2 regions of the Lysinibacillus sp. FSL M8-0337 genome follow, and region 2 is predicted to be linked to the other one. Evidence: riboswitches for the same ligand, from Rfam matches in the RefSeq annotation. Region 2 holds a riboswitch; the other holds the start of a gene.

Region 1 (4,219 bases), 840 kb from region 2:
AAGGTTTTACGTACATCTATTGAAACAGCAGCAGAAGGCGATTTAACGAAAAAGATAGATGATAAATTTATAAAATCCGATGAAATTGGCGCTGTTGCATTAGCTTATAATAATATGCTGGATAAGACGAATGATGCCATACATACGGTATTAAATTCTTCAACATTGCTCAATCAATCATCGGACCATGTTCATGAAGCCTTTAATGAAATTGTAGCATCAAGTCAGGAAGTATCTGTCGCAATTAACGAAATAGCGCAAGGTGCATCAAAACAATCAGAGGATACAGAAGAAACGAATTATCGAATGATTGACTTATCTGACCAAATTGACGCCATTACAAGGCTGTCAAAGCAAATGGACGAGCTGTCAATCAAAACACAAACTTCTACAGAACAGGGCATGAAAGAAGTGGAAAGTTTACGTGACCGAAATGCGGAAACGAATGAAATGAATGGACGTATCCAACGTCAAATGGAATCTTTGTCTAGCAATATTAACAATATCAATCAAATTATTGCATCTATTCAAGGAATAACAGAGCAAACGAATCTATTAGCACTGAATGCAAGTATAGAAGCTGCTCGAGCGGGAGAACATGGGAAAGGCTTTGCAGTAGTAGCAGAGGAAGTGCGTAAACTGGCAGAGCAGTCTAAAAACGAAACAGAAGTCATTAAACAAACGGTCTCTAGCATCCTAGCAGATTCAAAGCAAACGGTATCCGTTATTGCTTCCAATGCAAGCTTAATGCAAGCGCAAAATGAATCGGTACAAAATACAGAGTTAGCTTTTAAAGATAATAACGAGCTATCTCAATCAATTGCAACAGCAATTAACGAACTACTGTCAGAGCTTTCACAAATGTTGGAGCAAAAAGACCAAGCCATTACGGCGATTCAAAGTATTTCCGCTGTTTCAGAGGAAACTGCTGCTTCAGCAGAACAGGTGAGTGCATCAGCCGCAGACCAACAAGCAGAAATGGAAAAAGTCGCAGAATCTATCAACAACATGAACCAAATTTCTAAAGAACTCCAAGAGGTCGTGAATCGATTTAAACTTGCTAAATAAAGCGAGATGGAGATACCCGCGAAGCAGGGAGATTTCCCCGCGAAGCAAGGAGGTTTCCCCGCGAAGCAGAGCAAAAACCTACAAACAAAAAAAAGAGCTGTCCTAGCAAGGGACAGTCCTTTTTTTATGTAAACTTATACTAGCGGCGGAGCATTGACCCATGTTGTGAACAGTTTTACTATAGAAAGAGATGAAAGGGGGTCACCTCCATGATGTATCTCGGTATGATTTTCTTTAAAATAGTTGCCCCTATTTTAGTGTTGCTTGTACTTGGTGCATTTTTACAAAAGAAATTTTCTTTTAATTTGAAAGCATTATCTCAGCTTATTACGTATTGTTTTATGCCAGCTGCTGTATTTGTGAATTTATATGAAACAAGTGTGGAGTTATCAGTGCTAGGGGAAGTGGCATTATTTATTGTGCTCTTTATCGGCAGTCAAATGGTGCTTAGTCATTTTTTAGCGAAGGGGCTTGGACTAGCGAAAACAGAGACGGCAGTTTTTAAAAATAGTGTTGTCCTTATTAACTCTGGCAACTATGGTATTCCAGTAGCACAAATGATTTTCGCAACGCAGCCAATTGGGGTTGCAATTCAAGTGATTCTCGTTATTTTTCAAAATATGACGACTTATACATATGGTTTATATAATTTAATCTCGTCGACTAAATCAGGGATGGCAATCATAAAGGACTTCCTGAAAATGCCCATTATTCATGCCCTTATAATAGGTGTGGCAATGAATTTCTTTAATATTGGCATTCCACAATTTATCCGTATTCCTATTGACCACGTAGCAGATGGCTTTATTGCCGTAGCTCTTATTACACTGGGTGCTCAACTATCACAGCTTGAAATCAAATCCATGTTTAATAAAACGGTGTTTGTTAGCTGCATTACACGTCTAGTAGTAGGTCCAGCCGTTGCATTGCTTATTATTTTTGTCCTCGGTTTAGATGGTGTTGTCGCCCAGTCACTTTTCATTGCAAGTGCTTTTCCGACCTCACGTAATAGCTCAAGCTTGGCATTAGAATATGATGTTGAGTCGGCAACTGCTGCGCAAACGGTCCTTTTTTCAACAATTGTTAGCTGTCTTACAGTAACAATTGTCATTTATCTAGCAGAACTGCTATTTACGTAATTACTCGAGGATAATAGCAAGATAAATCTAATTATAACTTCCATCTATTAGAAAAATCTGTTACACTATCATCAAACTTAATAGCTATAACTAGGGGAGTCCGATGAGTCGGGCTGAGAGGGAAACGCATAGAGGTTTCTTGACCCTTTGGACCTGATCTGGCTCATACCAGCGTGGGAAAGTTAATGAATATCGCACTCCTTGAATTTTTTGCGATAAATAAACCTTACATGTACAGCCGGATCCAATTTTTTTGGATTCGGCTTTTTATTTGTAATGCTACCTATTGGCGTGAGCTAGATTCGGTCCTTTTTAAACATTTATGGAAAAGGGAGCGGAATACTATATGACAACAGTTAGCGAAAAGAACATTATCATTATGACAAGTTTTGACGGAAGTAAAAAAGTATATGTAGAAGGAACACGCCCAGATATTTTAGTACCGATGCGTGAAATTCAGCTAAGCCCAACAACGGGTAGTTTTGGAGAAGAGGATAATGCACCAGTGCGTGTTTATGATACGAGCGGTCCTTATACGGACCCAACTTACAAAGTGGATATTACAAAAGGTTTACCTGCATTGCGTAGTGCGTGGATAAAAGAACGTGGAGATGTAGAGGAGTACGAAGGGCGGACGATTAAACCAGAGGATAATGGCTTCCGCAAAGCAGACGACCCTCGTATGAAGGAAAACGTTTTTCCGGAGCTTTCCCGAAAACCATTACGTGCAAAAAAAGGTCGCAACGTGACACAACTGCATTATGCAAGACAAGGGATTATTACCCCGGAAATGGAATTTGTAGCGATTCGTGAACATGTTGAACCAGAATTTGTACGTGCAGAAATTGCTGCAGGACGTGCCATTATGCCATCCAATATTAATCATCCAGAAGCAGAGCCGATGATTATTGGCCGAAACTTTCATGTCAAAATTAATGCCAATATTGGTAATTCGGCTGTTTCTTCCTCTATAGCAGAGGAAGTTGAAAAAATGACATGGGCTACACGATGGGGCGCAGATAATATAATGGATCTATCTACTGGCAAGCATATTCATACAACCCGCGAATGGATTATTCGTAATGCGGCTGTACCTGTAGGAACTGTGCCGATTTATCAGGCACTTGAAAAGGTCAATGGTGTAGCGGAGGATTTAACATGGGAAGTGTATCGTGATACGTTGATCGAGCAAGCGGAACAAGGGGTGGATTACTTTACGATTCATGCAGGCGTGTTGCTTCGTTATGTACCACTCACAGCTAATCGCGTAACGGGCATTGTGTCGCGTGGTGGTTCGATTATGGCGCAATGGTGTCTGTTCCATCACCAAGAAAACTTCTTATATACCCATTTTGAAGAAATTTGTGAAATTATGAAAATGTATGATGTTGCTTTTTCATTAGGGGATGGTTTACGCCCAGGCTCAATTGCAGATGCCAATGATGAAGCACAGTTTGCGGAGCTTGATACGTTAGGAGAGCTAACACAAATTGCATGGAAGCACGATGTACAAGTAATGGTAGAGGGACCTGGGCATGTACCGATGCATCTCATTAAGGAAAATATGGACAAACAATTGGAAGTTTGCAAAGAAGCACCTTTTTACACATTGGGGCCTCTTACAACAGATATCGCGCCAGGCTATGACCATATTACATCTGCCATTGGCGCAGCAATGATTGGCTGGTTTGGCACAGCGATGCTATGCTATGTGACACCGAAAGAACACCTAGGTTTACCGAATCGAGAAGATGTTCGTGTAGGGGTCATTACCTATAAAATTGCGGCACATGCTGCTGATTTGGCGAAAGGGCACCCTGGAGCACAACAAAGAGATGATGCGCTATCCAAAGCGCGATTTGAGTTCCGCTGGCGCGATCAGTTTAACTTATCACTAGACCCAGAACGAGCAGTAGAATATCACGATGAAACATTACCTGCAGAGGGAGCAAAAACAGCCCATTTCTGCTCAATGTGTGGCCCTAAGTTTTGCAGTATGAGAATTTCTCAAG
Region 2 (4,219 bases):
AATCCACTTTGGGCAGTTATTTTACTGACAATTGGTGTCGTAATCGCCTTACATATACGTTATCATCATTTTGATATTGTCTATCCTAGCGTTTTTATCTGGGCATTCATTGGCATTGCATTTCATAATCATCTTGACGAGTTGCTTGTGACGACCGCAGCCTTATTTTTATGTGGTGTGCTTGTTGTTGGTATTCTATTCGTCAAAAAAAAACCTGCTTACCAAAAATAAATCGGTAAGCAGGTTTTTTATTTCGTCTTATTGCTCATCTAATGAAGTTAAAATGATTGGTTTGTCTTTTGTTACAATAATCGAATGCTCAATTTGGGCAACTAAAGATTTGTCAGGCGTAATAAATGTCCAGCCATCGCCAGCTTCAACGATATGCTCTGCTTTTGCTGAAATAAACGGCTCCACAGCTAACACCATGCCCTCTTTCATAATTGTTGAATCCCACGCATCGTAATAGTTTAAAATGTGGTTTGGCTCATCATGTAATGAACGACCTAATCCATGACCCGTTAAGTTCATAATAACTGTTAAGTCATTGGCATAAGCCTCACGCTCTACCGCTTTCCCAATTTGGTTTAATTTCGAACCAGCTTTTACTTTTGTCATTGCACGATCAAACGCGCTTTTTGCTACGCGACAAAGTTTTTCTTTATCCTCATAACCTTCCCCTACTACAAAAGAAATACCTGTATCTGCAAAGTAACCATTTAAAGAGCCGGATACATCAATATTAACAATATCCCCCTCTTTAATAATACGTTGTCCTGGGATACCATGGGCAACTTCTTCATTGACACTAATACAAGTGTAACCTGGGAAATCATACTCTCCCTTAGGACCTGAAATAGCTCCTGCTTCAGCAAACATGCGTCCTGCAATTTCATCTAATTCAAGTGTTGTCACACCAGGTTTTGTAGCTGCTTTCATCGCCTCACGAATTTCCGCACAAATGCGACCAATTTTTTTAAAGGCTTCAATTTCTTCTTGGGTTTTTACAATCATTTTTAACGTCCCTTTCATCTAATATCTACTCTTTAATATAACATAACTTTTTATGTGCATAACGCCAAAAGCTTTAATTATTCTATGCCAATAGGATTTCAATAGTGCTCCTCATAGAAAAAACAGACGATTTTAACAGTCTTTAGACCTTAAAACCGCCTTTCTCTAACGCGCTATCTACAGTTAAAACGGTAGTTCTCATTATAAAAAAATGTGGCTGAGACAAAAGAGAAAAAGTGTTAGATTGACTGCAATCAATCTAACACTTTTTTGCTATTCCGTTGTTGTCCGCTACGGCGTTGCTTTCCGCGGGCACACCGTAAGCCGCAACCCTCGCTAACGCGCGGAATGCCCGTGTCTTACATTGTGTGCTGTTCTGAGCAGGAGTCACCGTCTTCGCTACCAACAACTAGTGAACACTTCTAATTTTTTTTATTGCAAAAGCAAGAATAGCTAAGTTCTCCATATAGCAAAAAATTATGAACACCTTTCGTCTGTTTCTTAAATTTTTTTAGTTATGTCCAAGCCTCATTTCCATTCATTTATAATTTTCGTTGCATTAATTGTGGCGCCGCTGTAAATAATAGAACACCGACAATAGCGGTTAAAATAGTTGCTGGTAACATATATGTTCCATTATAGATAATTGAATAAATCCATGCATTTTGATCGCCCGCATACTCCGCAAAGAATACTGCACCTGCAATTGTGTGTGCAAGATAGCGTAAAAAACCAGCTAGCACCGTACCAATCACTATGTACAGAGCCATTTTCTTTTTGTTGAGTGCTGTTGCGGCTTTTAATACAGGTTCACGAACGATTGCCGCTAAACCTACTACAGTAAAGGCTACCCCGTAATCTAGTAATCCTTGAAGCCAGTGCACAATATAAGCACCAAACATTGTTTGCATCACACCAATCAATAGACCTGTTGTAAGCCCTGACAAGAACCCCCAACGAAACGCCATTAAAATTATTGGTATCATGACTAAGCTTACCGAGCCGCCTTGTGCCCATACTTTAAAGGAAACTTGATCGAGCACAAGTCCTACCGCTGCGAAAATTGCAATCTCCACCAGCATGAGTAATCTTTTTTTGTCCATACTATTATTCTCTCCTTTGTTCCGATGTAGGATACAAGAGCAGGAATAGAAAACAATTATTTGGATATGCATCTCAATCCGGCATAAAAAAACGATGCCAGGACAGAGCCTCACATCGTAAAAGTGTCGGTTTCTATCCACATCCCTACGCAAGTGTTAACTTACAGGTTCAAAGAGTAAAGGCATTACGTGCCCAGTCTCAGCTGACATCATCAGCTCCCCTTGTGGTCGTTACATCTCATTTTTATTGAACACACTCATTGTACGCAACCACCTTTGCGATTACAACCTTTTCCTCAATTATTTTTTTTGAAACTTTTACGCTTTCTATGCGTAAATATTAAAAAGGGAGGAACAATTATGGAGAATCAAAAAGTTTTATCTGCGTTTAGTTATCTCAGTATTTTTATTGCACCATTTGTCGTTCCATTAATCGTTTACTTTGTTTCAAAAGATAGTGAAGTCAAAAGACATTCCATTCGGGCACTTATTTCTCACTTAATTCCGTTAGTCTTGGGTATCATTTTCTTTTCTATCTTTATATTTTCTACAATGTCATTGAACACGTTTGATCCTTCTTCAAATGGGAATACATTTATTATCATTTGGTTTGCTTCATTTGCAATTTATTTACTCGTATCATTAGGTATTGTTATTTGGAATATTGTGCAAGCTGTACGAGTTATACGTTAAAATTTAGTACGAAGGAGATGTCATATTCATGAAAGTATCCAAAGTAGTGAAAACCGCTATAAAATTTGCACCTATTGTCATTCCTATTGTCAAAAAAGTAGTTGCTGCAAAAAAAGGGACAACACCCTACGTATCAACACGTAGAAAATAAGCGCAATGACTTCTTTTAATTGTTTGAGTGACTGGCACACAAAACCCACTTACACCATAGAGTGCAAGTGGGTTTTTATTTAGAATTGTTTGGGTGACTGGCACTACTTTACTTCAAAGTGCGTTGTACTATGCCCACTTAACGTTTTTTCAACATGTAAAACAGCTGGCATTGCGGCTTTTAACTCGGCGACATGTGAAATAACACCAATCATTCTTCCTGAATCTTGTAAATCAATTAACGTATCAATTGCTTTATTTAACGCTTCCTCATCTAAAGAGCCAAAGCCCTCGTCGATAAACATCGTTTCAATTTGAATATTCCCTTGGAAGCTTTGAATAACATCTGCCATACCTAATGCAAGACTTAATGACGCATTAAACTTCTCCCCACCAGATAATGTTTTTACATCTCTTAATTGGTCCGTATAAGCATCATACACATCTAACCCTAACCCACTTTGCTTGGCATGCTTCTCCAAGCGATCAGAGCGCCGCAATTCAAACTGTCCATTTGATAAATGGAATAAACGAAGATTGGCTGCTGCTGTAATCTTATCTAAATAATTGATTTGAATGTAACGCTCAAATGACAGTTTTTTTGGATTTTGCCCATTCAACACGGTGTAAAGTTCTTTTACACGACCTGCTTCTTTTTCGAGTATCCGTATTTCCCTCGCTGTTTCATCAACTTTAACAATAAAGTCAGCACATGCAGTTGCATAATTTTTCGTCTGTTGTAATATTTTAAATGCCTCTTCAGATGTAGCTCGCAGCATCTCAAGCTTGTCTTCTAATATCGTTAAATTTTGCTTCTCTTTTCCTTCAAGATGTTGTGCTCCATCTAAGATTTGTTGCTGTAAAGAATGCTGTTGTAAAGCGTAATCACGGCACGCTTTACGTAATTCCTCGATTTGTACAATACTTCGCTTTGCCGCCGCATATGCTTCATATGTTGTAAAACCAACATTGTTCATGTTTGTGACAAATTGTTCTCGTTTTTCATTCAGTTTGTTTTGCAATTCCTCATATGCTTTTTTCGCCAGTTCTTCTGCTATAGCTGCCTTATGTGACGCTTCTTTTGTTGCTTGTAGATTATGCTGACTTGCATTCCATGCTGCTTGTAATGCATTCTTTTGCGATTTTATATCTTCCATTGTTTGCTTTAATTGTTGCAATGACTTTACATGTTCAGGAATGTATTTTTGTTGTTCTTCCACAATTGCTTGCTGTTTAATTAATTCTTTCGACTGCTCAGC

What was found. Region 2 has a riboswitch for thiamine pyrophosphate ahead of thiT (energy-coupled thiamine transporter ThiT). Riboswitches for the same ligand answer to the same signal wherever they lie in the genome.
Region 1: it holds a riboswitch for thiamine pyrophosphate, as region 2 does, so the genes downstream of both, thiC (phosphomethylpyrimidine synthase ThiC) here and thiT (energy-coupled thiamine transporter ThiT) in region 2, are expected to answer to the same signal.

Annotation. Positions count from the first base shown of each region.
Region 1 is NZ_CP151996.1:202,058-206,276, forward strand. Features, by position in the region: gene MKY08_RS00935 (methyl-accepting chemotaxis protein) at 1-1,068, shown strand, start outside; gene MKY08_RS00940 (AEC family transporter) at 1,278-2,207, shown strand; TPP riboswitch at 2,290-2,404, shown strand; gene thiC (phosphomethylpyrimidine synthase ThiC) at 2,554-4,219, shown strand, end outside.
Region 2 is NZ_CP151996.1:3,917,081-3,921,299, forward strand. Features, by position in the region: gene MKY08_RS19150 (hypothetical protein) at 1-231, shown strand, start outside; gene map (type I methionyl aminopeptidase) at 259-1,014, opposite strand; gene thiT (energy-coupled thiamine transporter ThiT) at 1,557-2,117, opposite strand; TPP riboswitch at 2,243-2,350, opposite strand; gene MKY08_RS19165 (DUF4870 domain-containing protein) at 2,478-2,810, shown strand; gene MKY08_RS19170 (hypothetical protein) at 2,839-2,961, shown strand; gene MKY08_RS19175 (SMC family ATPase) at 3,065-4,219, opposite strand, start outside.